One region of the Pectobacterium versatile genome, then DNA from elsewhere that is predicted to be linked to it. Evidence: predicted binding sites of a transcription regulator. Region 1 holds the regulator's gene; each other region holds the start of a gene.
The links. The regulator CRP, encoded in region 1, controls carbon source genes, mostly activating them, when cyclic AMP is high. The targets are predictions, from matches to a motif close to ATGTGANNNNNNTCACAT.
Positions count from the first base shown of each region.

Region 2: udp (uridine phosphorylase) is a predicted target of CRP. The motif match lies at 4,735-4,752, and genes of this name have one in related genera.
Region 3: EIP93_RS20740 (GntP family permease) is a predicted target of CRP. The motif match lies at 1,237-1,254, and genes of this name have one in related genera.
Region 4: glpT (glycerol-3-phosphate transporter) is a predicted target of CRP. The motif match lies at 1,618-1,635, and genes of this name have one in related genera.

Region 1 is NZ_CP034276.1:4,451,802-4,459,404, reverse strand. It holds gene argD (bifunctional acetylornithine/succinyldiaminopimelate transaminase) at 1-918, shown strand, start outside; gene crp (cAMP-activated global transcriptional regulator CRP) at 1,061-1,693, opposite strand; gene EIP93_RS20230 (OsmC family protein) at 2,067-2,474, shown strand; gene EIP93_RS20225 (phosphoribulokinase) at 2,514-3,383, opposite strand; gene EIP93_RS20220 (YheU family protein) at 3,509-3,745, opposite strand; gene EIP93_RS20215 (hydrolase) at 3,742-4,794, opposite strand; gene EIP93_RS20210 (LysE family translocator) at 4,901-5,503, shown strand; gene EIP93_RS20205 (ABC transporter ATP-binding protein) at 5,563-7,470, opposite strand; gene kefG (glutathione-regulated potassium-efflux system ancillary protein KefG) at 7,596-7,603, shown strand, end outside.
Region 2 is NZ_CP034276.1:223,295-230,897, reverse strand. It holds gene ppc (phosphoenolpyruvate carboxylase) at 1-2,626, shown strand, start outside; gene EIP93_RS01025 (tyrosine-protein phosphatase) at 2,768-3,550, opposite strand; gene udp (uridine phosphorylase) at 3,787-4,557, opposite strand; gene EIP93_RS01015 (dienelactone hydrolase family protein) at 4,888-5,715, shown strand; gene EIP93_RS01010 (methyl-accepting chemotaxis protein) at 5,819-7,480, opposite strand.
Region 3 is NZ_CP034276.1:4,573,858-4,581,460, reverse strand. It holds gene gntR (gluconate operon transcriptional repressor GntR) at 1-619, shown strand, start outside; gene EIP93_RS20745 (gluconokinase) at 629-1,141, opposite strand; gene EIP93_RS20740 (GntP family permease) at 1,300-2,676, shown strand; gene EIP93_RS20735 (YhgN family NAAT transporter) at 3,125-3,718, opposite strand; gene asd (aspartate-semialdehyde dehydrogenase) at 4,017-5,120, shown strand; gene EIP93_RS20720 (GNAT family N-acetyltransferase) at 5,198-5,701, shown strand; gene EIP93_RS20715 (sensor histidine kinase) at 5,814-7,532, opposite strand.
Region 4 is NZ_CP034276.1:4,586,918-4,594,520, forward strand. It holds gene glpA (anaerobic glycerol-3-phosphate dehydrogenase subunit A) at 1-1,494, opposite strand, end outside; gene glpT (glycerol-3-phosphate transporter) at 1,809-3,158, shown strand; gene yigL (sugar/pyridoxal phosphate phosphatase YigL) at 3,245-4,045, opposite strand; gene pldB (lysophospholipase L2) at 4,149-5,186, opposite strand; gene rhtB (homoserine/homoserine lactone efflux protein) at 5,317-5,937, shown strand; gene rhtC (threonine export protein RhtC) at 5,998-6,621, opposite strand; gene recQ (ATP-dependent DNA helicase RecQ) at 6,665-7,603, opposite strand, start outside.

The DNA.
Region 1 (7,603 bases):
TTTGTTAACTCCGGCGCTGAGGCTAACGAAGCCGCCTTTAAACTGGCGCGTCACTATGCGGTTAAACGCCATAGTCCGTATAAAACCAAGATCATCGCCTTCTACAATGCGTTCCATGGCCGGACGCTGTTCACCGTCTCGGTTGGCGGACAGCCTAAATATGCTGATGGTTTCGGGCCTAAGCCTGCGGACATTGTCCATGTTCCCTTCAACGATCTGGCTGCGGTAAAAGCGGTGATGGACGATCACACCTGTGCGGTCGTGCTGGAGCCGATTCAAGGCGAGGGCGGAATTACGCCTGCGACGCCTGAGTTTTTACAAGGTGTGCGCGATCTGTGCGATCAACACAAAGCGCTGCTGGTATTTGATGAAGTGCAGAGTGGGATGGGGCGTACCGGTAAATTATTCAGCTACATGCACTACGGTATTACGCCGGATATTCTCACAACGGCTAAAGCATTGGGCGGCGGGTTCCCGATTAGCGCGATGCTGACGACGGAAGAGATCGCATCAGCCATGACGGTTGGGGTACACGGCACGACCTATGGCGGCAACCCGTTGGCCTGTGCGGTGGCGGAAGCCGCGCTGGATATCATTAACACGCCGGACGTGTTGTCGGGCGTGGCGGATCGTCACGATCGCTTTGTCAGTGAGCTTGAGAAAATCAATCAGCAGTACGGTGTATTCGAACAGGTTCGCGGTATGGGGCTGCTGCTGGGTGCAGAACTGAAACCGCAATGGCACGGTCGCGCGGGCGAGTTCCTGGCTGCCGCAACGGCTCAGGGGCTTATGGTACTGATGGCTGGGCCTAACGTGATCCGCTTTGTACCGTCTTTGATCATTGATGAAGACGATATTGCGCAGGGGATGGCGAAGTTCGCCAAAGCCGTCGCGCAGGTCGTTAACGCAGCAAACTGATTAGACATAAAAAAACGTAGGGAACGTTTTTCAACGTTGCGTTAGCAACGGCCCGAAGGGTGGCGAGCAGGAAGCTCGCCATAAAAAAAGCGTGAGGCCGAGGCTTCACGCTTTTTTATTGGTAGGGTACAGCGACAGGGGTTTAGCGAGTGCCGTAAACGACAATCGTTTTACCGTGTGCAGAGATCAGGTTCTGGTCTTCTAACATTTTCAGAATGCGGCCCACGGTTTCACGCGAGCAGCCAACGATTTGCCCAATTTCCTGACGGGTAATTTTAATTTGCATGCCATCTGGATGCGTCATGGCATCAGGTTGTTTGGCCAGGTTGAGTAGGGTTTGGGCAATACGGCCGGTCACATCAAGGAAGGCGAGGTTGCCGACTTTCTCAGAGGTAACCTGAAGTCTGCTTGCCATTTGCGCAGACAGACGCATGAGAATATCCGGGTTAACCTGGATGAGCTGGCGGAATTTTTTATAGGAAATTTCAGCCACTTCACAAGCGGTTTTTGCCCGAACCCAGGCACTGCGTTCCTGACCTTCTTCAAACAGGCCGAGCTCGCCGATAAAATCGCCCTGATTGAGGTAGGAGAGGATCATTTCCTTGCCTTCTTCATCTTTGATTAGCACTGCGACAGAGCCTTTCACGATGTAGTAAAGCGTTTCTGCTTTTTCACCTTGGTGAATCAGCGTGCTCTTCGATGGATACTTGTGAATATGACAATGGGAAAGGAACCATTCGAGAGTTGGGTCTGTTTGCGGTTTGCCGAGAACCATTCGCTATCATCCTCTGTTGTAATTCACTGCGCAAATTACAGGGGTCAGAGTTCCCTGTACGGCGTGTTTAACTGCTAAAAAATAAAATTCAGTCTAGGCAGAATGACGTCAGGGAATATACTGGAACCACTGTACCCTTGATTTTCCGGTTGCTGCCTTGCCGCATCGTAAACGTGGCTGGGTATATCTGGCCACGTAATCATCTTCTTCGTTTCTGGGTTTGTCCAGAAAAGGTCTATTCTATTTTCGTTTTAACACAGCTTTAAGGATGTGTCTTGTGTTGTCTCGCTTCAGCATGACAAAGCTCTGATTAACGCTGGTTTTTGTACAGTAACGATATAAATTTTCAAAAAATTTTTAGTGGAGAGGCATCATGCAGGCTCGGGTAAAATGGGTTGAAGGCTTAACGTTTTTGGGCGAATCCGCATCAGGGCATCAGATATTGATGGACGGCAATTCTGGCGATAAAGCGCCCAGTCCGATGGAAATGGTATTGATGTCCGTAGGAGGATGCAGCGCGATTGACGTGGTGTCGATTCTGCAAAAAGGTCGCAACGATGTGGCGGATTGTGAGGTGAAATTAACGTCAGAGCGTCGGTCTGACGCGCCGCGTTTATTTACCCACATCAATCTGCATTTTATCGTGACGGGAAAAGGACTGACTGACAAAGTTGTTGAGCGAGCTGTCGCCCTGTCGGCGGAAAAGTACTGTTCTGTGGCACTGATGCTGGGCAAAGCCGTTGAGGTGACGCACAGCCACGAAGTTAGGGTGCTGGAGTAATTTCTTTCTCTGGGCACGACGCTGCCGTGCCCGTTTAGCTTATTCGATCGTTTTCCCTTCGATTAACCGCTGCACCAGCGGTGCCATGATTAATTCCATCGCCAACCCCATCTTCCCGCCGGGAACGACCAGCGTGTTGATATGGGAGATAAATGAACCCTGCAACATGGCGAGCAGATAGGGATAATCAATATTATCCAATCCCTGAAAGTGAATCACGACGAAGCTTTCGTCCAGTGAGGGAATCGACTTGGCGGCGAACGGGTTGGAGGTGTCCACGGTAGGCACGCGCTGGAAGTTGATGTGTGTGCGAGAGAACTGCGGCGTTATGTAGGTGATGTAGTCTTCCATCGAGCGGACGACGGAATCCATCACCGCTTCACGCGAATGGCCGCGCTCATTGACGTCACGAATCAGCTTTTGGATCCATTCCAGGTTGACGATTGGCACCACGCCGACGAGCAAATCGACATGCTGTGCCACGTCGTTTTGCTCGGTGACCACGCCGCCGTGCAGCCCTTCATAGAACAGAATGTCGGTGGGTTCCGGCATCGGCTCCCACGGTGTGAACGTCCCAGGAACCTGATTATAGGGAATCGCTTCATCGTAGGTATGCAGATATTTGCGCGTCTGGCCGCGCCCGTGCAGGCCATATTCGATAAACGACTGTTCTAGCAGGCTGAAATCATTCGCTTCCGGGCCGAAATAGCTGATGTGGCGTCCTGAATCACGCGCTTTACGAATCGCCATATCCATTTCCGGGCGGGTATAGCGGTGAAAGCTATCGCCTTCCAACTGGGCTGCACGCAGATCAAACTGCTGGAAAATCTTACGGAAGGCCAGACTGGTTGTTGTGGTTCCCGCTCCGCTGGAGCCGGTAACCGCAATAATCGGATGCTGATGTGACATAAGGCGCGTGACTCCGTGATCGCGAGGTTCGCATAGACCGAAGGCCTGCGCGTATCCTCAAAAAAGACGTAATTAGTTATCATTGTTAGCATGTTTGGCGCGTTCTTTCACGACTTTCGCCATGCTCAATAAGGGGCATGTCCTCCGGCATTGAGCTGGTTGCGGGGCATGATATTGAGCGTTTCATGTAACTCAGACCACACCAATACCACCTCGCCAGATTGGAGCTGGCTGCGGATATCTTCCACTTTCTGCGCCAGCGATCGCTCCTGTTCGCCGTAATCGGTGCCTTCCCGCAGGACGAAAGATTCAATGATGCTATCTAGTGTTTCTGGATCGAGCTGTTGCCAGGGAATAATCACGCCATTCCTCCTGAATAAAAAGTTCCTGAATAAAAAGTTCCTGAATGAAAAGATCCCGAAGAAAAAGAATCGGTGGCATGGTCCAAAAATGGGCTAAGCCAATTGGGAATGCGCTGTTCCAGCCACATTTCCGGTTTCAGCAACGTTCCACCGACGAAGCCGACATGCCCACCATGTTCCGTCAGCTGATACTCAATATTAGACGGTAACTGCGACAGATCGGGAATCACCTCCGACGTCATGAAGGGATCGTCCTTCGCATGGATAATGAGCAGCGGTTTACGAATCTGAGGCAACAGCGGCAGAGCGCTACAGCGTCGATAGTAGTCGGCCGCATCGCGAAAGCCGTAGATACGTGAAGTAATGACGTCATCAAACTCTCGTAGCTGGCGGATTCGCTTCAGCTGCGGCAACTGAATCGGCAGCGTGTCTGGATAAGCCGCCAGCTTACGACCGGCGTTTTGCTTCAGCAGACGCAGCAGGTAGTGCTGATAGACGCGAGAGAAGCCTTGTTCCATCCTGCGGCTACAGGGTTCGAGCATCAAGGGGGCGGAAACAATGACGGCCGCGGACAGGGAGCAGGCTTCGCCTTGCTGAGCGAGCAGGTAGGCCAGCATATTGCCGCCGAGAGACACGCCGATGGCGGCGGTAGGCGCATTGCCCAGCGTCTCTTGCATCCAGTGCAGAAAATAGCTGGCATCGCTGGTTTCGCCAGAATGATAAATGCGCTTCATCCTGTTGGGCTTCCCGCTGCATCCGCGAAAATGCATGATGACGGCCAGCCAGCCGCGCTGCTTACAGGCATGTAGCAGGCCGTGAGCGTAGGGGCTATGAAAGCTGCCTTCCAGCCCGTGAAACAGCACCACGCGCGGTTTGTGTCGCGCTTGCTCAGGGGCTTCGCTCCAGGCCAGATCGACGAAATCGCCGTCCGGTAATTCCAGTGACTGCCAGACTGGCGAGAACTGTGCGTGACGGCGAATCAGACGCGGCAATAGCGTTTGCAGATGTGGGTTATGGGCGCCGCTCAGCGGACGAAAGTGATTATGCATAAAGGATATGGAAATCTTGTTGTCGACTCTTGTACGATCAATATCACACTGTTAGCTTCAATGCTGCCAGTTGGTACGACATTTGGGTCAGGAGCGCCCACAAATAATGGAACTGAGTTTATTTCTTTCGATGTTGGGATTTTTGTGGGTAGCAGCCATCACACCGGGGCCGAACAATATGCTGTTGACTACCTCGGGCGCGAATTTTGGCTTTATGCGTTCACTGTGGCTGATGGTTGGCATCATACTGGGCATGCAGAGCATTTTGCTGCTGGTGGCATTCGGTGTAGGTAGTTTGATTCTGATTTACCCTTCGCTGCATTTTATCCTGAAAGTCCTCGGCAGTGCCTATCTGCTCTGGCTGGCGTGGAAAATCGCCACGGCGGCTTATGAACGGCTGGAAACGTCCGCTGCGCCGCCTCAACCGATCCGGTTTTATCAAGGGTGGTTGCTGCAATTCCTGAACCCGAAAGCGTGGCTCATGGCGCTGGGGGCGGTTGCCAGCTTTAGTCTGGCGGGGGAAGGTTATAACCAGTCTGTAATCGCCATAAGCATCGGGATTGTGCTGGTTAATCTGGTGTCCGGCGTCATCTGGCTCGGGTTTGGCACGATGATTGGGCGACTGCTGCGCAGTAAGAAAGCGTGGATTATCTTTAATGTATCAATGGGGCTGCTGACCGCCGCCTGCGTGCTGTTGATTTGGCATTAAGGCTTTGTTCACGAGTATAGCGAGCGGGGGAGACACCCGCTCGGGTGGGTAAATGCAATTTACTCGCTCTGCATCATCTGCTCTAGCTGTTCCTGCGCGTCCAGCCAGGACATTTCCGTTTCTTCCAGCTCGATTTTGACTTTGGTTTGTTGTTGCAGGCAGTCGGTGAGTTCGGCTTTGCGGCTGATGTCATAGATGGCGCTGTCCGCCAGTCGGGCTTCCAGCGCCGCTAGCGTTTCCCCCAGCTTTTCCATCTGCTGCTCAAGCTTGGTTATCTGTTTGCGCAGCGGTTGCGTTTGCGTTCTCAACTCAGCTTCGCGGCGTTTCTGATCTTTTCTGCCCTGCGCACTGTTGGCGATATTTTCTTTTGGTGTTTCATCGGCCGCATTTTCCTGACGTTGCAGGCCGACCAGCCACTGTTGGTAGTCTTCCAAATCGCCGTCGAACGGTTCTACTTTCTGGTCGTGTACCAGATAGAGATCGTCGGTGGTAGAACGGATCAGGTGTCGATCGTGCGAGACGACAACCAGTGCACCTTCAAAATCGATTAACGCTTCGGTCAGTGCCTGACGCATATCCAGATCGAGGTGGTTGGTTGGTTCGTCGAGCAGCAGGAGATTCGGGCGCTGCCAGACGATCAGCGCCAGCACCAGACGGGCCTTTTCGCCACCGGAGAAGCGCTCGGTGATCTCCGTGACTTTGTCGCCTTGAAAACCGAAGCCGCCAAGGTAGTCGCGCAGTTGCTGTTCCGTTTCCCGCTCTGCCAGACGCACCAGATGCTGCAAGGGCGATTCGTCCGCACGTAGAAACTCTAACTGATGCTGAGCGAAATAACCGAGCTTCACGCCTTTCGCCAGCCCGATTTCCCCTTTCAGTGGGGCAAGTGTGCCAGCAAGCAGCTTGATCAGCGTGGATTTACCCGCGCCGTTATGGCCGAGCAGCCCAATGCGGGAACCCGGTACTAAATTAAGTTTGATCGATTCCAGAATTAGCTTGTCGTTATAGCCTGCGCTGACCTTTTCCATCTTCATCAGTGGATTGGGCAGCGATTCCGGGGCGCGAAAACTGAAACGGAAAGGGTTATCGACATGCGCTGGTGCAATCATCTCCATGCGTTCCAGCATTTTTATCCGGCTTTGTGCCTGCTTGGCTTTGGTCGCCTGCGCGCGGAAGCGGTCAATGTAGTGTTGCAGGTGCGCGACCCGCTCCTGCTGGTGCTCATAGAGCGATTGCTGCTGTGCGAGGCGAGTGGCGCGCTGGCGTTCAAACGAGGAATAGTTACCGGTGTACTCGTTGAGCGACTGCTGTTCGATGTGCAGAATCTTGGTCACTACGGGATCGAGAAAATCGCGGTCATGCGAGATCAGGACCAGCGTGCCGGCGTAGTTTTTCAGCCACTTTTCCAGCCAGATAACCGCATCCAGATCGAGGTGGTTGGTCGGTTCATCCAGCAACAGCAGATCTGAACGACAGATCAGTGCCTGTGCCAGATTCAAACGCATCCGCCAGCCGCCGGAAAAGGCGCTGACGGGCTGTTGTAGCTGTGACTGAGAAAATCCTAACCCATTGAGCAGGCTTGATGCTCTGGCCTGAATCGTCCAGGCTTGGATGGCATCCAACTTGCCGTGCAGCGTGGCAATCGCATTACCGTCGTTCTCTTCGTTGGCGGTTTGCAATGCGGCTTCCAGTTGGCGAAACTCGCGGTCGCCGTCAATCACGTAGTCCAGCGCGGGTTTGTCCAACGCAGGCGTTTCCTGATTGACCCACGCCAATGACCAGTTTTGCGGAAATGTTGCGCTGCCACCGTCGGCGCTGATTTCACCTTTCAGTAATGACAGCAGCGTAGATTTGCCACAGCCGTTTTTGCCAACCAGACCGACTTTCTGGCCGGGATTAACCGTTGCTGTCGCGTTGTCGATCAGAACGCGTACACCACGTCGAATTTGCAGCGAAGAGAAAACAATCATAAAGCGCCGTATGTTCAGAGTATGTTAAATTATGGACATCTCAGGACACGCGGTGTCCTGTTTTTAGTCGTTGCGCTGCATGGTAACGGAAAACGATTATTATGACGACGCTTTGGAGGGGAATGATGTCGCA
Region 2 (7,603 bases), 770 kb from region 1:
TTCCGCAATGCGCAGTAACGTCAGTATGCTCGGCAAGCTTCTCGGCGATACCATCAAGGAAGCACTGGGTGAAAACATCCTTGATAAAGTCGAAACAATCCGCAAGTTGTCAAAGTCTTCCCGCGCAGGTAATGAAAAACATCGTCAGGAGTTGCTGACTACGCTGCAAAACCTGTCTAACGATGAACTGTTGCCCGTTGCCCGCGCATTCAGCCAGTTCCTTAACCTGACCAATACCGCTGAGCAATATCATACGATTTCACCGCACGGTGAAGCCGCGAGTAACCCGGCACAGCTTTCCCACGCGTTTGAGCGCCTGAAGGAAAGCAAAGATCTGACCGAACGCGATATCCGTGACGCCGTAGAATCCTTGTCGATCGAGCTGGTGCTGACCGCACACCCGACAGAAATTACCCGCCGGACGCTGATCCACAAGCTGGTAGAAGTGAATACCTGCCTCAAGCAGCTCGACCACAACGATCTGGCTGATTATGAGCGCAATCAGATCATGCGCCGCCTGCGCCAGCTGATTGCGCAGTCCTGGCACACCGATGAAATCCGTAAAATTCGTCCTACCCCGGTAGATGAAGCCAAATGGGGCTTCGCCGTGGTGGAAAACAGCCTGTGGGAAGGCGTGCCTGCATTTTTACGCGAGCTGGATGAGCAGTTGGAACAGGCTTTCGGCTATCGTCTGCCCGTTGATGCGGTTCCGGTGCGCTTTACTTCCTGGATGGGTGGCGACCGCGACGGTAACCCGAACGTCACGGCGGAAGTCACTCGCCATGTGCTGCTACTCAGCCGCTGGAAAGCCGCCGATCTGTTCCTGCGTGATATTCAGGTGCTGGTTTCCGAGCTGTCGATGTCCGAGTGTACACCGGAACTGCTGGAGCTGGCCGGTGGCAACGAGGTACAAGAACCGTACCGCGCCATCATGAAGTCACTGCGTTCGCAGTTGAGCAGTACACTGAGCTATCTGGAAGCGCGTCTGACAGGTGAAGAGCGTCTGCCGCCTAAAGATCTGCTGATTACCAACGAACAGCTGTGGGAACCACTCCACGCCTGTTACCAATCGCTGAAAACCTGCGGCATGGGCATCATCGCCGATGGTCGCCTGCTGGATACGCTGCGTCGCGTACGTTGCTTTGGTGTGCCTTTGGTACGCATCGATGTCCGTCAGGAAAGTACCCGCCACACCGAAGCGCTGGCCGAGATTACTCGTTATCTGGGTCTGGGCGACTACGAAAGCTGGTCAGAGTCTGATAAGCAGGCCTTCCTGATCCGTGAACTCAGCTCTAAGCGTCCGCTCCTGCCACGCTACTGGGAGCCGAGCGCGGATACCAAAGAAGTGCTGGACACCTGTCGTGTCGTCGCCAAAGCGCCAATCGGTTCAGTCGCAGCCTATGTCATTTCAATGGCACGCACGCCTTCCGATGTGCTGGCCGTTCACCTGCTGCTCAAAGAAGCCGGTTGCCCGTTTGCATTGCCGGTCGCGCCGCTGTTTGAAACGCTGGACGACCTGAACAACGCTGATGATGTCATGACGCAATTGCTGAGCATCGACTGGTATCGCGGCTTTATTCAGGGCAAGCAGATGGTCATGATCGGCTATTCCGACTCTGCAAAAGACGCGGGCGTGATGGCTGCCTCTTGGGCGCAGTACCGTGCACAGGACGCGCTGATCAAAACCTGTGAGAAAGCGGGTATCGCACTGACGCTGTTCCACGGACGCGGTGGTTCTATCGGTCGCGGTGGTGCACCGGCTCATGCAGCGCTGTTGTCACAACCGCCGGGTAGCCTGAAAGGTGGCCTGCGCGTGACGGAACAGGGCGAGATGATCCGCTTTAAATACGGTTTGCCGGAAGTCACCATCAGCAGCCTTGCGCTGTATACCGGTGCGATTCTGGAAGCGAACCTGCTGCCGCCGCCGGAACCAAAACAGGAATGGCACGAGGTAATGGACGATCTTTCTCGTGTATCCTGCGAGATGTATCGTGGCTACGTGCGTGAGAACCCGGATTTCGTCCCTTACTTCCGCGCCGCAACGCCGGAATTGGAGCTGGGTAAACTGCCGCTGGGTTCACGTCCGGCCAAGCGTCGTCCGAATGGCGGTGTGGAAAGCCTGCGCGCTATCCCGTGGATTTTCGCCTGGACACAGAACCGCCTGATGCTGCCAGCGTGGCTAGGCGCAGGTGCCGCATTGCAGAAAGTGGTGGATGACGGTAAGCAGGAACAGTTGGAAGCTATGTGCCGCGACTGGCCGTTCTTCTCGACGCGTATCGGCATGCTGGAAATGGTGTTCGCCAAAGCCGACCTGTGGCTGGCGGAGTATTACGATCAGCGTCTGGTAGAAGAGAAACTGTGGCCGTTAGGGAAACAGCTGCGCGATCAGTTAGCCGCCGATATTAACGTCGTGCTGGCGATCTCCAACGACGATCACCTGATGGCGGATCTGCCGTGGATCGCCGAGTCGATCGCACTGCGTAACGTCTATACCGATCCCCTGAACGTGTTGCAGGCTGAGTTGCTACATCGTTCACGTCAACAAGAACAGCCAGATGCCGATCTGGAACTGGCGTTGATGGTGACTATCGCCGGTGTCGCGGCAGGCATGCGTAATACAGGTTAATCGCGCAAGCAGCAAAAGCTAAACAGACAGCAAAACTTGTAGTAAGTAAAAATAGGGGCCGGTCATTTGACCGGCCTTTTTTGCGGAAAAATCAGTTACGCGGTGATAATGAAGAGATTCACCAATAAGGTGAAGAAAACCTTACGCCAGATATTTATCCTGCAAATAATTCCGCGCACGATTATCCAAACCGTATTCCACTTCAAGCCAGCTATCGATCGAACCGTGTCGTTCGTAGATAGCCTTCAATGCCGTCACAATGAACTCTTCCTGCACTGACAGCACATAAGAGAACTGTCCCAGCGCTTTCTCATTCAGCGTTGCCGACAGATGTGTCAGTAGTTGCTGGCGGAAGGGCGTCAGCGTCGTCTCGGTGAGCAGGTAATCTTCCATCACCGTCTGCTCATCAGCCCCCAGCGCAAACATCACCAGCGCCGAACCGATACCGGTGCGATCTTTACCCACGGCGCAGTGCTGTACGAGCCCGCCCTCATCCGGCCGTAATAGCAGCGACACCAACTGTGTATAGGCCGAGTTATTGAAAGGAAGACGGCGGTAGAGTTCCAACATGAATGCCCGAGAATCAAACGCCGCCAGCACATCAGACCCCAATGAATCCAGATTAGCCGTCACTTCGTGGCGCAATGGGTTGGCCGGATAGGCGTGATAATTAGCCCCCGTCCACAATATGTCAGGCTTCTGCGCAATTTCATCAGCATCCCGATAGTCCACCACATGGGAAATAGGTACGCCAGCAAGATGTTCACAGTCAGCCTGACTCAGCAGATCCAGCGAGCCGGAGCGAAAAAGTTTACCATGTCGAATAAGCCGCCCGTCAGCAGCACGGTTACCGCCTAAATCGCGGAAGTTGATTCCGCCGTCCAGCGGTAATAAAGAGGGATGGAGCAACGTTGGTTCGGTCATACATCTCCTTGCGAGGTTGAAAGGCGAGCAAGGCAAATTGAACTATTTAGTGTATACCCTAAATAATTCGAGTTGCAGGAAGGCGGCAAGAGAAGGAATCCCGATGAACTTACTCAAGTAAGTGATTCGGGTGAGTGAACGCAGCCAACGCACATGCAGCTTGAAGAATAACGGGTATATCAGGATACGGGCTGGCATCGATGATAGCCAGCCCAAAATACCATCAATTTTTGTGCTTATTCAGCAGCTAACAAACGGCGAGTCGCGTCCAGCAACACCTTGATGACGGTGGTTTCGGCCAGTTTCATGGTCGCCGCATCTGGGATTTCCTGCTGGGTACGGTTCACGATCACGCCCGCGATCATGCCCGCTTTCAGCCCCTGGCTGGCGCACATGGTCAACAGCGTAGCGGATTCCATTTCATAGTTCAGCACGCCCATGCTCTGCCATTCTTCCATCGAGCCGCGGAAGCGACGGACAACGCGTCCAGAGAAGGTGTCATAGCGTTCCTGACCAGGGTAGAACGTATCTGAAGACGCCGTGATGCCCACATGCAACGCCGCACCCGAGGCCTTCGCCGCTTCCACCAGCGCGGTGGTACAGCCGAAATCAGCAACGGCTGGGAATTCCATTGGCGCGAAGTGCAGGCTAGCCCCGTCCAGACGGACGGCGGCGGTGGTCACTAACACATCGCCGACGTTGATGCCTGACTGAATCGCTCCCGTCGTGCCGACGCGCAGGAAAGTCCGGATGCCGAGCTGTGCCAATTCTTCTACCGCAATTGACGTTGACGGGCCGCCAATGCCGGTCGAACAAACAATCACTGCCTTACCGTCCAACTCTGCACGCCAGGACGTAAATTCACGGTGTGATGCCAGATGTACCGGGTTATCCATCAGGCGAGCAATTTTTTCAACACGCTCAGGATCGCCGGGGACGATAGCCAGCGTCGCGCCCTGTAAATCGTTCTTGACCAGACCAAGATGGAACACATCAGATGTAGACATAACTGCCTCCCGGGCAATCAATTGGGTATTCAGAGAAATCGCGCCAGACGCTCATCTACACTGCCTTTCGCAGCCAGTCAGCGTCCGTTCAATAAAAAGACTCTAGCGCATCATTACGTTTTTTTAAGTGACGGCAGTCACCGATGAAAAAGAAACAAATATCAACATACATAAAAAATGTGACCAAAATCACTAATTGTCAGATAAGGACGTCATTTTTGCCGATTAATTGTCTTCTAGTGTAGATTCTTTAATCATTGATAGTATTTATCATGGATATTCTGAAATCCCTCTTTCCATGAAAATCGGCCGATAACAGGAGATCGCGTAATGAAGACTGATGAACAGACGACCTTCACACATCTTCCCCAAGGGCTATCCCCAGCGGTGGAACCGCAGACCTCCTCCATCATTACGACAGATTCTGTCGGTATCGTTGCCAGTGAAACCACCATTCCTTCTCAGGGTGAGCAGCTACCCGCGTATATCGCCAGACCGGCAAACCACGACGGGCCGCTCCCTATCGTTCTGGTGGTGCAGGAGATTTTCGGCGTCCATCAACACATTCAGGATGTTTGCCGCAGGCTGGCCAAGCAGGGCTACATGGCCATTGCGCCAGAGCTGTATTTTCGCCAGGGCGACCCCAGCCACTATAACGACATTCAGCAAATCCTGACCGAGTTGGTTTACAAGGTGCCTGATACGCAGGTGCTGTCCGATCTCGATCGCGCCGCCAACTGGGCGATTAAACAGGGTGGCGACGCCAGTAAGCTGGCGATAACGGGTTTCTGTTGGGGCGGACGCATCACCTGGCTCTACGCCGCGCACAACCCACAGCTCAAGGCGGCCGTTGCCTGGTACGGCAAATGTACGGGTGAGAAAACGCTGAATAGCCCCAAGCATCCGGTGGATATCGCCACGGAATTGGAAGCCCCCGTGTTGGGATTGTACGGCGCAAAAGATGAAGGCATTCCGTTGGAACAGGTCGATACCATGCGGCAGACGCTGCGTGCGGCCAACGCGGCGGCAGACATCATCGTCTATCCCGATGCCGGGCATGCTTTCCATGCCGATTACCGCCCCAGCTACCATGAAGAATCCGCACACGACGGCTGGCAGCGTATGCTGGCATGGTTCCAGAAAAACGGTGTGGCATAACACCTTCACACGTCTTGCACCTTATTCCACGATCTAAAACGCCACCGAAAAACGGTGGCGTTGGTGTTTTACCTTTTTACTGTTTTACAGAGAAAGGCAGCCCTTAGAACGTCGTCCAGTCGCCGTTATTTCCCTTGTCTTTTGCTGCCGCTGGCGCTAAAGACAGCGTTGGGGTGCGCGTTGGTGCCGGTGCATAAGAAGCGGTTTTACCGCTGCCATATGACTGCAATTTAAACGCGCTTACCGCTTCCGCCAGAACAGAGGCCTGTGATTGTAGAGACAGCGCCGCAGAGGCCGATTCTTCAACCAGAGCCGCATTCTGCTGGGTCGTGGTATCAATCTGTCCAACCGCCAGATTCATCTGGTTAATCCCATCGCTCTGCTCACGGCTAGCCTGCGAGATTTCACTGATGATCTCATTCACATCCCGCACATAGCCCGTTAATCCACCCATCGTTTCTTCGGCGGTATCCACCAGCGACATGCCTTCCTGAATTTTACTCACAGAGTCGTCAATCAAATCCTTGATCTCACGCGCGGCGGTCGCACTGCGCTGTGCCAGGGAACGCACTTCCCCCGCCACCACCGCAAAGCCACGCCCTTGCTCGCCTGCACGCGCGGCTTCAACCGCTGCGTTCAACGCCAGAATGTTGGTCTGGAATGCAATGCCGTCAATCACACCGATGATTTCCGCCATACGCTGGGATGAATCACGAATGCCGCGCATCTTCTGCGTCACGGAAACCATAACGTCGCCGCTTTGCTTCGCCGCACCAGAGGCTTTGTTCGCGATGTCTGTTGCCTGCTGGGTGTTTTCCGCCGTGTTCTTAATGGTAGACGTCAGCTGTTCCATCGACGCCGCCGTTTCTTCCAGTGAGCTGGCCTGCTCTTCGGTGCGCGATGACAAATCCTGATTACCTGCGGCGATTTGCGAGGCTGCCGTCGAGATGGTTTCCGCGCCGTCACGCACCTGCCCAACAATCGTGCTCAGGCTGGTGTTCATGTGATCCAACGATTGCAGCAGCAATCCGGTTTCATCTTTGCTGGTAACAGTGATACGTGAGGTCAGGTCGCCCTGTGCCACTCTGTCTGCCACTTGCAAAGCCTGCTGTATCGGCCGGGTTACGCTGCGCGTAATTGACCAGGCAATCAGTGCTCCAAATACGGCACCCAGCGCTAAAATAAGCAACAAAATCATGCGGGTGTTGCTGTATACCTCAGCCATCGCTTCAATGGAGGTATCCATTGCATCATCTTGATAATTCACCAATTGTCTTACCGCGTCGCGGTACTGACGTTGGGTGACATTCAAGTTGTTGTTGAACTCCTCAATCGCCGCTTCCCGATTACCCGCCACCACTTCGCTGATAATCTTGTCACCGGATTTCAAAAATTCGTTACGGATTGCGCGGATAGCACGCAGCTGGGAAATCGAACGCTCTTCAACCGTCTGGCTTTCCAGCTTGTCCAGCAAACGGCCAATCTCCTGACGGAACCCATTCACACGGTCGACGTTTTCCTTGATTTTATCCTCACCCGAAACCAGCATCAGCCGCTGATAGGCCACCAGGATGCTGTTTACATTATCAATGAGGCTATTGGCATCCACCGTCTGTGGGTAAACCTCTTTCACAATGTCTCTGGCACCATCCTGGAAACCAGATAGCTTAGACAGGGAAAAAATACTCACGATAAACAACATCAAAATCAGGACGGCAAACCCAGCTCCCAGTCGATAGCCGATACGCCAATTCGCTAAATTCATGTCTCACTCCTTTTAGGTAATGCATAGCAATGTCAATTGCGCACATGTCGCAGCTTGATGGAACCACAGGGCGGAGAATGGTTGGCGATTCGAAGGAGAACAAACCTTCTGACACGCCAGAGA
Region 3 (7,603 bases), 120 kb from region 1:
TGAACGTACCCACACGCCGCGCACGCGTCAGATGCTGGACGTCGCCGGTATTCCGGTGGTGGAGCTGATGGATTCTGTCTCACCCTGTCTGGATATGGCCGTCGGTTTTGATAACGTCGAAGCCGCCCGGCAGATGACATTGCGTATGGTCGCGCTGGGGCATCGTCATATCGTCTATCTCGGCGCACGGCAGGATGAGCGTACGATTATGCGCTGCCGAGGCTATGAGCAAGCGATGTGGGAAAGTGAACTCAAGAGCTATTGCGTGATGAGCGAGCGGGCATCTTCCTATTCGCTTGGTGGCGAACTGCTGCGGCAGACGCAGGCGGAATACCCGCAGGTCGATAGCGTATTTTGCACCAATGACGACTTAGCCGTCGGTGCGATGTTCGAATGCCAGAGGCAGGGGCTGCGCGTGCCGGATGACATTGGCGTAGCCGGTTTCCACGGGCACGATATTGGTCAGGCGATGGTGCCGAAGCTGGCTAGCGTACTGACGCCGCGTGAACACATGGGGCGCGTCGGCACCGAACAACTGCTGGCTCGTCTGCGGGGCGAGCCAGTCGCACAGGATAGGATCGATGTCGGCTTTACCGTGCTGGACGGTGAAAGCCTCTAAGCGTCTGCGTTAGCCTGCTGCACGCAGTGCTTCAACGCAGCGCTGCACGACGTCCTCTCGGGTACCGTCAATATCGACCTTCAGGACATCCGGCTCATCGCTGCCCGGTTCTTCCAGCGCATCGAACTGGCTTTTCAGTAGATCTGTCGGCATGAAGTGGCCTGCTCTGGCTTTGTGACGCTCCAGAACCAGCTCAAAGCTACCTTTCAAATAGATAAACACCATCTTTTCGTTGCCTTCGCGCAGGCGGTCACGGTAACGCTTTTTTAGCGCGGAACAGACGATGATGCCGGTCTCGTTTTTGTGCGCCAGGCTGTAGGCGACATCGCTGAGTCGCTCCAGCCATGGTGCGCGGTCGTCGTCATTCAATGGCGTACCGCTGGCCATTTTCTGGATATTCGCGCGCGGGTGCAGATCGTCGCCGTCAATAAATTTTGCCTGAATGGCGCGGCCAAGTTCAGCGCCAACTGAGGATTTTCCACTGCCTGATACGCCCATCAGAATAATGCTTCGACCTGACATAATTTGATCTCTATCTCAAACTGTAAATTAAATGATACTTAATGGTTCCATACTTTAACATGTTACCCGTATCATGTTACCGGTATCAAATGATGATGTGATACACCTCACAAACAATTAGCCAACCCAGACCGAGTGCCCTAAAGAGATTATTAACGATGACAGAAATCACCTCCGCCTATAGCGCCAGTGTGTTGTTGACCATTGCCGCTGGTGCAGTCGCACTGTTATTGGTGCTGATTATGCGCTTTAAAATCCATGCGTTCCTGGCGCTGACACTCGTCAGTCTGGTAACAGCATTGGTAACAAAAACACCTTACGAAAAGATTGTGCCGACGCTGCTAAGTGGTTTCGGTAGTACGCTGGCATCCGTTGCCCTGCTGGTTGGACTAGGGGCAATGATTGGCCGCCTGTTAGAGGTGACCGGCGGCGCGAATGTGCTGGCGGATACGCTAATCAATAAATTTGGCGAACATCGTGCACCTTTTGCGTTAGGGGTTGCTTCTCTGCTGTTCGGCTTCCCGATCTTTTTTGATGCAGGCCTGGTTGTTATGCTGCCGATTATTTTCAGCGTGGCAAAGCGCTTCGGTGGCTCGACGCTAAAATATGCGTTTCCTGCGGCGGGCGCGTTTGCCGCTATGCATGCGCTGGTACCGCCACATCCTGGCCCCGTTGCTGCGAGTGAATTGTTAGGTGCTAACATCGGGCTGCTGGTGATTATCGGGGGCATCATCGCGCTACCGACCTGGTATTTCGGCGGCTACCTCTATGGGTTGTACGCAGGTAAAAAATTCGACATCAAACTGCCTGCAAGCTTCTTGTCTGCGGTTGAAACGGATACGGCCGTTAAACCACCACGTTTTTCCGTGGTGTTGAGTATTCTGCTGCTGCCATTAGTGCTGATTTTTCTCGATACCGGGCTGAATACGCTAACGGTGATGGGAATAGTGAGCGGTGATAACGGCGTGGTGCAGTTCTTACGCATGTTGGGTAAAACGCCAGTTGCATTACTGATCACGGTGTTCTTTGCGTTGATGGTCTTTAGCGGTCGTAAGAGCGGAGCACATCTTGAAAAGATTTGTGACGGCGCGTTAGGTCCGATTTGTGCCATTATTTTGGTAACTGGCGCAGGTGGCATGTTCGGTGGTGTTCTGCGTGCCAGCGGAATTGGCAACGCGCTGTCCGGTGCACTGGCAGATACAGGCTTGCCTGTTATCGTTGCTGCATTTGTGGTGTCGATGGCACTGCGTGTGGCACAGGGTTCTGCAACGGTGGCACTGACGACGACGGCAGCGCTGATGGCGCCCACAGTGGCGGCGACCCCCGGCCTTAGCCAGTTCGATCTCTGCTTTATTGTGGTGTCGATTGCGGGTGGGGCGACTGTGCTGTCACATGTGAACGATTCGGGCTTCTGGCTGGTCAGTCGTTTCCTTGAAATGGATGAGAAAACGACCCTGAAAACCTGGACGGTGATGGAAACGCTGCTCGGCACCATCGCGTTCTTGCTGGCGTTAGTGGGAAGTATTCTTCTCTAATGTGTTTAACCCCCTTCCTTGTGGAGGGGGCTTTTAGTCACATTTTTTATGCCGACTAAGAGATGGTTTCGTGCGCGATAATGTCGTTATTTTCATGCTACTTCGTAGCACGCGCCCGACATGGGGCGGCTCAAACGCCGCTCGCCCCATGACCCCAGGCTTCTGGCTAAATTATGCCGCTACGCGGTGCCATCGGCGTTCATGACCACCTTTCGAGCCGACGGTGACGCGTTTACTCGCCCCATAAACGGGGCTCGCCCTTCGGGCCAGCACAAGTGCTGTTCAAAAACGTCTCTGACGTTTTTGTCCGGCGCGGCATCGTCTTTCGCGGCGTCCCTGCCGCTCACTCGGTGGTCATGCCCACCGCTGCATAATTTTTACGCCGGATAACGTCAACCCCATAATAATTTGCGCATTTATGTATAAGACAGAGGGGGTAACTGCGTAGCTATAACTTCATATAAGCACGCACGCCGTCGAGGAACATCTGCGTCGATAGCATCACCAGAATCAATCCCATCAATTTCTCCAGCGCACTCACGCCTTTCTCACCCAGCAAACGCAAGAACACATCTGACATTAGCAGGATGATGAATGAGATCGTCCAGGCGATAAACAGTGCCAGCGTCAGATGAGGTAGCTGATTGGGATACTGGTGAGACAGCAGCATCAGCGCCGCGAGGATCGACGGCCCCGCAACCAGCGGAATCGCCATGGGCACCAGAAACGGTTCCTCTCCGGCTGGCAGACCGCTGCTGTTGCCTTCCTGCGAAGGGAAAATCATACGAATCGCGATGAGGAACAGCACGATACCGCCGGAAATCGACACGGTTTCGGTGCGCAGATTCAGGAACGCCAGAATGCGTTCACCGGCGAACAGAAAAATCAGCATCAGCCCGAGCGCAATCAGCATTTCACGGATCAACACCACGCGTCGGCGTTTGGGGTCAAGATGCTTGAGCACGGACATAAAAATCGGCAGGTTGCCGAGTGGATCCATAATGAGCAACAGCAGCACCGTTGCGGAGATCATTTCTGTCATGTTGGTTTGTTACTCCCAAAACCTTGTTTCCTGACCGGGGCCATCTTCATGGACTGACCAACGTGATTATCCTGTGCCAGGTTGATGATATTAGAATGACTGCTGAAAAACGGCGTACTATCGAATAAATTCACTTGCGACTTGATGTACATTTTGTAAGGCTGAACGACACAATTATTTACGGGTTTACGACACGACACGCGCAAGCCTCTGCGGCAGATCACCGAGCCAGCAATCACTAAGCGCTATCGACGTTAGCCAGAATTCTTTTTGTTACCCCCAAAGCAGGACAGTTACCATGAAAAATGTTGGTTTTATTGGCTGGCGCGGTATGGTCGGCTCGGTTCTCATGCAGCGCATGGTGGAAGAACGCGACTTTGATGTGATTCACCCGGTATTCTTTTCGACTTCTCAGCACGGCGACGCAGCTCCAGCGCTGGGCGGTCATAAAGGCGTGTTGCAGGATGCTTATAATATCGAAGCCCTGCGCGCGCTGGACATCATCATTACCTGTCAGGGCGGCGATTATACCAATGAAGTTTACCCAAAGCTGCGTGAAAGTGGCTGGCAGGGTTACTGGATCGACGCCGCATCCTCACTGCGTATGAAAGACGACGCGATTATTATTCTGGATCCGGTGAACCACGGGGTGATTCAACAGGGTCTGGATAAAGGCATCAAAACCTTTGCTGGCGGTAACTGTACCGTCAGCCTGATGCTGATGTCATTGGGCGGCCTGTTTGCTAACAATCTGGTGGAGTGGGTTTCTGCTGCGACGTATCAAGCGGCTTCTGGCGGCGGTGCGCGTCACATGCGTGAACTGCTGGCCCAGATGGGTTCGTTACACGGTGAAGTGGCGAAAGAGCTACAGGATCCGGCTTCTGCGATTCTGGATATTGAGCGTAAAGTGACAGCGCTGACCCGTAGCGGCTCACTGCCGACTGATAACTTCGGTGTGCCATTGGCGGGCAGCCTGATTCCGTGGATCGACAAGCAACTGGATAACGGCCAGAGCCGCGAAGAGTGGAAAGGTCAGGCGGAAACCAACAAGATTCTGAGCACCAGCAGCGTCATTCCTGTTGACGGTCTCTGCGTGCGCGTCGGCGCACTGCGCTGCCACAGCCAGGCGTTCACCATCAAACTGAAAAAAGACGTGGCGCTGCCGGAAATCGAACAACTGCTGGCAACCCACAACGACTGGGTGAAAGTGGTGCCGAACGATCGTGACATCACCATGCGTGAGCTGACGCCTGCTGCGGTAACGGGTACGCTTTCCACGCCGGTGGGTCGTCTGCGTAAGCTGAACATGGGGCCGGAATACCTGTCCGCCTTCACGGTCGGCGATCAGCTGCTGTGGGGAGCCGCTGAACCGCTGCGCCGTATGCTGCGCATCCTCCTGTAATCCTCCTGCTTTTCTGGCGCAACATCGGTTGGTGTTGCGTCAGTTTCATACTCACGTTATATCGGAAATAGAAATGAATGAATACCGACAGTGAAGAGGAGATACCGCAGGCATTGACCTGGAGAAATCAGAAATTCGTTGTAACAACGAATAACGATCTACTGGATATTGATGCCATACATTGCTATTTAACGCGTTCAAGCTGGGCAACGGGCATTGATATTGATACCGTTCAGGAATCCCTTGCTAACAGCCTTAATTTCGGGTTATTCACTGAAAGTAAGCAGATTGGGTTAGCACGTGTAGTGACGGATTTTGCGACTTTCGGTTATCTCTGTGATGTTTATGTACTGGAAGAATATCAGCAGCAAAAATTGGGAAGCTGGTTAATGGAATGCTGCCTTGACCACCCAGTGCTTAAGCGGTTGCGGCGTATTATGTTACTGACATCAACTGCACCATGGCTCTATGAAAAAGCAGGATATTCTCCGGTTAACAAAGAAAACTATGTTTGGGCGATTACTCGTCCTGATATGTATCAATCAAAGATCCATCCGGCTTTAGTAAACCCGTCAGATTAAGAGTCGTCCCCCCTCTATTAAGCGTACGTGATCGACTGCACAATACGTGTTTTTCACAATTGTGATGATTCAGTCTGACGTCACCAACCCGCCACGCTTTTATCTAACCCCATCATGCCACGCTATCCAGCTTTTCCAGTACTTGACGCGGTGAGATTAGCGGGACGCGTACTTCTACCCGAGTGAATTTATCCGCTTCGCTGACCACCGTGATGCCATAGCGGTTGCCGTAGCGTGCTTTGATACGGCGGTCGACCAGATTCATGCCTAGCCCATCGCCGCCGCTGCGGGGCTGATAGGTGCCAGCGTTATCTTCCACTGACAGCTCCAGCGTGTTGGCGTGCAGGCGTCCGCTGATGTGGATGTGTCCGCTTTCAATCATCTGTGAGATACCGTGCTTAATCGCATTTTCGACAATCGGTTGCAGGGAAAATGCGGGTAATCGCGCCTCACGCAGCGTTTCCGGCAGCGAAATCTCTACCGTCAGGTGATCGGCAAAGCGCGCTTTTTCGATTTCGAGATAGGCATTAACGTGTTCCAGCTCGTCATTGAGTGACACTTCATCGTTGCTGCGCTTGAGGTTTTTACGGAAGAACGTCGACAGAGACAGCACCAGTTGGCGAGCGTGATCGGGGTTGCGGCGGATCACGGCGGACAGCGTATTCAGCGCGTTAAACAGGAAATGCGGGTTGACTTGCGCGTGCAGCAGCTTGATTTCCGACTGGGCCAGCAGCTGTTTCTGCTGTTCAAAGCGACCCGTCAGAATCTGTGCGGAAAGCAGGTGGGCAATCCCTTCCCCTAGCGTACGGTTAATGCTGGAAAATAGCTTATTCTTGGGCTCATAAAGCTTGATCGTGCCGACAACGCGCTGATCTTCACCACGCAGTGGGATCACCAGCGTGGAACCGAGTTTGCAGTGTGATGAAACCGAACAGGTATAAGACACTTCGTTGCCGTCGGCGTATACCACCTGATTGTTGTCTATCGCCCGGCGCGTGTGCGATGACGTGATAGGCGCGCCGACGTTGTGGTGATCGTCGCCGAGCCCGATGAAGGCCAGCAGTTTGTCGCGATCGGTAATCGCCACGGCACCTACGCCCAGCTCTTCATACAAAACACGGGCAACGCGCATACTGTTTTGTGGGTTAAACCCCTGACGCAGCGCCCCTTCGGCGCGGGCGGCGATTTGCAATGCCTTGGCGGAAAACGCAGAGGTGTATTTTTCAAAAATAGCGCGCCTGTCGAGCAGGATGCGCATGAACATGGCGGCACCGATGGTGTTGGTGATCATCATCGGTAAGGCGATATCTCGAACCAGTTCAACGGCGTTATCAAACGGACGGGCGACCAGCAGGATAATCGCCATTTGCAGTATCTCCGCAACCAGCGCGGTCAAGCCGACGACGAGGGGCTGGAACAGCAGATCGATGCGGTTGCGGCGTGCCAGATAGCGGTGTAACAGCCCGCCGAGCAAGCCTTCGGCAATCGTCGACAGCATACAGGCCAGTGCGGTCATTCCGCCCATCGAATAACGGTGTAATCCGCCCGTTAATCCGACGAGAAAACCGACGGAAGGGCCGCCCAGCATGCCGCCGAGCACGGCGCCCGTCGCGCGGGTATTGGCAATAGAGTCGTCTATATGCAGGCCGAAATAGGTTCCCATAATGCAAAACACGGAAAAAACCAGATAGCAGACCAGCTTGTGCGGCAGGCGGATGGTGACCTGCATCAGCGGGATAAAAAGCGGTGTTTTACTGAGCAAATAGGCGATAACCAGATACACACACATCTGCTGTAAAAGGGAAAGAATCAGATCAACCTGGCTAACCATGGACGGGGTCTCATCATACGCAATCCGCCAAATTGTACTGCTTTTTGCTAGCGGACGAATCGATCTTTAAA
Region 4 (7,603 bases), 140 kb from region 1:
CGCAGTACCCAGACGGCACAGCAGACCCGCCGCACGGCAGGCACACAGTTCGCCCTGACAGGTGCCCATACCCACGCGGGTGCGCCGACGTAAATCAATCAGGTTATTCACCTGCAACGACTCCACGGCGTAGCGCACTTCCCCCGCCGTCACCGCCTCACATTCACACACTAAGCTGCGATCCAGACGCTCACCGGACAACATTCGCCCGGCACGTTCACCGTGGCGATAAATCGCCGAACCGCGCAGCGGTGCAGATAACGGTTTTGCCACAGGATAAGCAGATAGGGCGTGAGGGGCAGATTTCACTTCCTCCAGCGATTCAGAACCGGGCAGCGGTGTCTGTGCCGTCGAGCAGGCTACGTCATGACCCAGCTTTTTGCAGATGGCGTCAGTCACCCATTCCGCCATCAGGCGGTAGGTCATCAGCTTGCCGCCGGTGATGGTAATAAATCCTTCCAGTCCGTCGCGAACAGCATGGTCGAGCAGCACAATGCCACGGCTCACGCTACGTCCGCTGGGGTCGCTATCGCTGGCAACCAACGGTCGGACGCCCGCATAGGCGCGTAGAATGCGCGTACTCGCCAACGTCGGTGCCAGCATTGAGCCTTCCCGCATCAGCGTTTCCACCTCGGCAGGCGTCACCAGCATGTTGTCGATTTGATCGTAATCGATGTGGGTCGAGGTGGTGCCAATCAGCGAAATGGTATCGCCCGGCACCAAAATGTCGGCATCCGCCGGCTTACGGCAGCGGTTGATCACCATGTTGTTGATGCGGTGTCCAAGAATCAGTAGCGCGCCTTTTGCCGGGAACATGCGCACGCGCAGATCGGCATATTCCGCAATGTGTTGCCCCCAAATACCGCCCGCATTGACCACCACCTGTGCATAGATTTCTGTTTCTACACCTTTTTTATGGTCGAAAACGCGCACACCGGTAATACGGTCGCCCTGACGAATCAGCCCGATGACCTCATGATAGGTCAGCACTTCCGCGCCGTGTTCGCAGGCATCAATCATGTTGGCCGCCGTCAGGCGAAAGGGATCGACGGAGCCATCCGGCACACGCACCGCGCCAATCAGCGCCGGGTTTGCCGCCGGTTCCAGCCGTAGCGCTTCCTGCGGATCCAACGCCTGAGCGTGAATCCCAGCCTGCTGGCAGGCGGTAATAAACTGCGCCTGCCAGCCGAGATCGTCTTCGGGCAAGGTGATAAACAGACCGTCGGTAGGCTCAATACAGTGGCGAGCAATCCGCCGGAGAATCTGGTTTTCTTCAATACATTCGCGGGCAGACTCGCCATCGGTTACCGCATAGCGGGCGCCGCTGTGTAATAAGCCGTGATTACGCCCGGTCGCCCCGGTTGCAATGTCATAACGTTCAAGCAGCAGGCAGCGCAGTCCGCGCAGAGCACAGTCTCGTGCTGTACCCGCACCCGTCGCACCACCGCCGATGACAACCACGTCAGTTTCACGCCAGTTCCCCATGTTTTTCATTCTGCTCTCACTTCAGGCGGAGGGTATACATGTTGCTATTGGGACACAGAAAGAAGGGTTAATGTTTGATAAAGAGCAAAAGCGAACACTAAACGAAAATAAAGTGGGATTTAAAAACAATAAGTGTGATTTAGGTCACTAAAACCACACTGTGGAATTTTCCTATTCTGTTAACATGAGCGCAAAAATCGTCACAGTTTCATAAAAGTGTAACATTAGCGTCATGAATCACACTCATTTGCACGCTATCCCCTTACAATAACGTTCGTAATAGAACAAAAAAGCTATCGTTTTTTTTCGCATTGGAGATATCTATGCTGAGTATTTTTAGGCCCGCAGCCCACCAGCCGCGCGTGTCGCAAGAACACGTTGATCCGCTCTATCGCCGCCTGCGCTGGCAGATTTTCATGGGGATCTTTTTTGGCTACGCCGCCTACTATCTGGTGCGTAAAAACTTCGCACTCGCCATGCCTTATCTGATTGACCAGGGCTTCTCACGCGGTGACCTCGGTTTTGCGCTATCGGGTATCTCTATTGCCTACGGTTTTTCCAAATTCATCATGGGGTCGATATCCGACCGCTCTAACCCGCGCGTGTTCCTGCCTGCGGGTCTGATTCTGTCAGGTGCAGTCATGCTGTTCATGGGCTTCGTGCCGTGGGCAACGTCCAGCATTGCGATTATGTTCGTCCTGCTGTTCCTGTGCGGGTGGTTCCAGGGTATGGGTTGGCCGCCGTGCGGACGTACGATGGTTCACTGGTGGTCGCAGAAAGAACGTGGTGGCATCGTGTCCGTATGGAACTGTGCTCACAACGTCGGCGGTGGTATTCCTCCTCTGCTGTTCCTGCTGGGTATGGCCTGGTTCAACGACTGGAAAGCTGCACTCTATATGCCGGCCTTCGCCGCCATTTTGATTGCCATGATCGCTTTTGCACTGATGCGTGACACGCCGCAATCCTGTGGTCTGCCACCGATTGAAGAGTACAAAAACGATTATCCGGTTGATTACAATGAAAAAGCGGAAGAAGAACTGACGGCTAAGCAGATCTTCATGCAGTACGTTTTCCCCAACAAACTGCTGTGGTACATCGCGATCGCCAACGTCTTCGTTTACCTGCTGCGTTACGGTATCCTCGACTGGTCACCGACCTACCTGAAGGAAGTTAAACACTTCGCACTGGATAAGTCTTCCTGGGCCTATTTCTTCTACGAATATGCAGGTATTCCGGGCACACTGCTGTGCGGCTGGATGTCCGACAAGGTCTTCAAAGGTAACCGTGGTGCAACAGGCGTGTTCTTCATGACGCTGGTGACAATAGCAACTATCGTTTACTGGATGAACCCAGCCGGTAACCCGGGTGTGGACATGGCCTGTATGATCGTCATCGGCTTCCTGATTTACGGCCCGGTCATGCTGATTGGTCTGCATGCACTGGAACTGGCACCGAAAAAAGCAGCGGGTACAGCAGCTGGCTTCACCGGCCTGTTCGGCTACCTCGGCGGTTCTGTTGCCGCTAGCGCCATCGTCGGCTACACCGTTGACTTCTTCGGTTGGGACGGCGGCTTCATGGTCATGATCGGTGGCAGCATTCTGGCTGTACTTCTGCTGGTTGTTGTTATGCTGAATGAGAAAAAGCATAAAGCAGAGTTAGCCAATCGCGCCTAACCCGCTCTTGTAAGCATCCCTCTGGCGGCGTCCTGATGACGCCGCCTTCGTTTGTGCCATAAATCACAGCACAACCTCAGCGCTGATTACTTCAGAAACAGTTCACGCAGGTAATTCGGCACGGCGCTGTCCGCGTTAGAGCCAATCACTTCGCGATCTGGCAGCATATCTTTCAGGCGCTGATGCGCGTTCTGCATCACGCAGCCTTTTCCGGCCATCGACAGCATTTCGTAGTCGTTCATGCCATCACCAAACGCCACGCACTCTTTGAGCGAGAAGCCGATAATCTTCGCCACCTGCTCCAGCGCATGGCCTTTAGACACGCCGCCCGCCATCACTTCCAGACAGGTAAGCGTCGAGAAACTCACGTTGACGCGGTCGCCCCAGCGCGCGTTGAGCGCTTCTTCCAGCGGTAACAGTTGTTCATGGGAATCACAGGTAAAGAACACCTTGCTGACGCCATCGGTTTCGAGCAGTGCAGGCTCGAACAGCTTGTATTTAAAGATCGACTCTTTGAAGAAACGCTCTTCTTCTGCACGCGGACGGTTCATAAACCACTCATCATCGCGGTAAACGTGCGTCAGCATATCGGGGTTATTGTGTACAACGCTGTAAAGGTCGCGGGCGATGTCCTGATCCAGATTGTGGCTGAAAATCAGCTCGCCCTGCGAGTTGTGCACGCGTGCACCATTCGAGGTAATCATAAACGCGTTGATACCGAGGTTGTCGCGGATCTGCGCGACATCCATGTGATGCCGTCCGGTAGCGAACACAAAGTGAATCCCTTTTTCCGTCAGCAGCCTGAGGGTTTCTTTCGCATACGGGGACAGCGAGTGGTCAGGTGACAGCAGTGTGCCATCTAAATCGGAAGCAACGACATGGTACATAGCGATGAGATCTCACTTCTGGTGTGTTGTGGCGGCACGCGCCGCAAAAAAATTAACGAGGTTGCTGGCAACATCCGTTGAACGACCTGCCAACAGTCTAAAATTAATGATAACGCGCAAAGTGCGCCAGAATCAGCGCAAATGCCTGAGCGCGGAGGTTATCCGTTTCAAAGAGAATTTCATGCCGTGCACCGTGGATAACCTGCAAAACGCCGTTTGAATTGGCGTTATCGCTTTGTACCAGTGCCTGACAAAACGCATTCTGGCTGCGGTTATCCACCACGCGCTCTTCTCCCGCCTGTAACAGCAGAAGCGGCGTGGTGACGGCGCTGGCCTGAGCCAGTAGCTGTTTCCCCGCCTGTATCGCCTCTCGCACCCAATGATAGGTGGGGCCGCCGATGCGTAAATCCGGTGAATCCGCATAAAAGCGAATACCGCGCTGGTAGCGTTCACGGCTGTGCGTCAGCACATTCATCCGGTAAGGCAAAGGACGCCATTGCCCAGTGCCGATGGCGTAGTAATCGCGTATCGCCGGGCGACGCTCCGCCCAATCGACGATCCAACCCGCAACGCAGTGAGGAAGCGGCAAACGAATACCAAACATCGGCGCACACAGCGCCACGGCATCAAACGTTTCAGGTTGGCGAATCAAAAGCTGTGCCAGAATCGCGCCCCCCATTGAATGCGCTAAGGCAAACCGGCGGGTATAGTGTTTCGGGCCAATATGCTGCTGACACAGCGTTTCGGCATCATCGACATAGTCACTAAAGCGCAGCACATGTCCACGGTGGCCGTCTTGCAATACTCGCCCCGACCGCCCTTGCCCACGGTGATCCATGATGAGCACATCATAGCCGCTATGAAAGAGGTCGTAAGCCACTTCGCTATATTTGACATAGCTTTCGATACGACCTGAAAAGACAACGACAATTTTGTCGTGCTGCGGCGCGGTAAAGCGAACGAATCGGATCGGCACATCGTCTACGCCAGAGAATTCGCCCTCTTCGCGCTGACGCCAGAAATCCAGTAATTCTCCGGTAGCAAAAGCGGCAAACTGCGCTTCTCGCGTTAACAGGTTCGAGGTTAACCCTTCAGGCGTTAACCGTTCCGACGTAAACAACGTATTGTGGCGTTGAATCATCACACCTCTCCGGTGACGCGGGAAAACAAAGCTAGCGGAAGAACATGACAAGCAGTGGAGCACAAGCGTATTGTGACATAAAAAACAGACAGACTCTCGTAATACAGAACGCGATTCAGGGGCATGCTTCATGACATTAGACTGGTGGTTAACCTACTTACTCACAACGCTTATTCTCAGCCTGTCGCCCGGTTCTGGTGCCATCAACACCATGAGCACCGGAATTAGCCACGGCTATCGCGGCGCGGCGGCCTCGATCTGTGGTTTACAGGTCGGGCTGGCGATTCATATCGTGCTGGTCGGCATTGGGTTAGGCGCGTTGCTTAACCAATCTGTACTGGCTTTCGATGTACTGAAATGGCTGGGCGCGGCGTATCTGATTTGGCTGGGAATTCAGCAATGGCGCGCCGCAGGCGCACTTGACCTTCAGGCGATCGCCAGCGCCATGCCGCGTCGTAGACTCTTTAAACGTGCGGTGCTGGTAAATCTGACCAACCCGAAAAGCATCGTGTTTCTGGCGGCGCTGTTCCCACAGTTCATTATTCCCCACCAGCCGCAGGCCGCACAGTATCTGGTGTTGGGCGTCACCACCATTGTGGTCGATATCATCGTAATGATTGGCTACGCCACGCTGGCCACGCGTATCGCCGGATGGCTGAAAGGCCCACGGCAGATGAAGACGCTCAACCGGATATTTGGCTCGCTGTTCGTGCTGGTCGGCGCGTTACTTGCCACCGCGAGAAAGGCCTGATTAAGGCAGTGCGCCGTATCGGCTAGCGGCGCACGCCTATCTATCATTCAGAGGGAAAGGTTAGCGAGAGAAAATCAGGTGCAGGCCGAACCCGGTAAACAGCACGCCCGCCACGCCATCCACCCATTTCGCCAGACGCTGATAGCCACGACGCATTGCCGGTAGGGCAAAAACCATCGCGACCAGGCTGAACCAGATCAGCGTTTCAATCGAGATCAGCGCGAACAAGCCCCAACGCGCACCGCTGCCGACGCTGTCGCCGACAAACAGCGAGAATACGCTGCCGAAATAGATCAGCGCCTTCGGATTAGCCAGATTCGTCAATAACCCACGCATGAAAGTTTTACCACGCTGAGGCAGTACCACCGCCGTTTCCTGCGTGGTTTCTAACTGTGCTTTATTTCGCGCAGAGCACAGCATCTGCCAGCCCATCCAGCACAGGTACAGCCCGCCACCGACGGTAACTGCCGTATGCAGCCATGCCATTTTTTGCAACAGCAGATGCAGCCCCAGCAACGCGATAGCCGCCCAAACCATAACGCCCAGAGAAATACCTAACACGCCCATCATCGCTTCACGGCGGGAACGGCTAGCCGCCGTTTGTGAAACGAAAAAGAAATCCGGCCCCGGGCTCATCAGCGCAATGAAATGCACCAGCGCCACTGTCATAAATAGCATCAGCATGTTGGTTTTCCTGTTTTTTAAGTGCAGTCAGACAAGACGAGCATCACTCATCATCATTATTATCGACATGATCGCGAATCATGTTCATGAAAGGCGCACCAAAACGTTCGAGTTTACGGTGTCCAACCCCGTTGATATTCAGCAGTTCACCCGCGGTGATCGGCATCATTTCGGCCATCTCCAGCAGCGTGGCATCGCTGAACACCACGTAAGGCGGAATATTGTCTTCATCCGCGATAGATTTACGCAGTTTGCGCAATTTGGCGAACAGCTTGCGGTCGTAATTTCCACCGTACGATTTTTGATTGGCGCGTGGTTTCAGGTTAATCACACGCGGCACGGCCAGCTGTAGCGGCATTTCACCCCGCAATACCGGACGCGCAGATTCGGTAAGCTGTACCGCAGAATGCATTGTGATGTTCTGGTTCAGCAAGCCCAGATGAATCAGCTGGCGCAGCACGCTAACCCAATGCTCCTGCGATTTCTCTTTACCAATACCGTAAACCGGCAGTTTGTCATGGCCGAAGTCACGGATACGCTGGTTATTCGCCCCGCGCAGCACCTCAACGATATACCCTAAACCAAAGCGCTGCCCAACGCGGTATACGCAGGAGAGCGCCTTTTGCGCTTCTACCAGACCGTCATAGCGCTTCGGCGGATCGAGACAAATATCGCAGTTGCCGCAGGCCTCTTGGCGTCCTTCACCGAAATAGTTCAGCAGCACCAGACGGCGGCAGGTTTGCGCTTCGGCAAATGCGCCCATCGCATTGAGCTTATGACGCTCGATATCCAACTGCGGCCCAGCCGGTTTTTCTTCCAGACAGCGGCGCAGCCACGCCATATCCGCCGGGTCGTAGAACAGCGCAGCTTCGGCGGCGAGGCCGTCACGCCCAGCACGCCCCGTTTCCTGATAGTAGGATTCGATGTTGCGCGGAATATCAAAGTGCACCACAAACCGCACGTTAGGCTTGTTGATACCCAT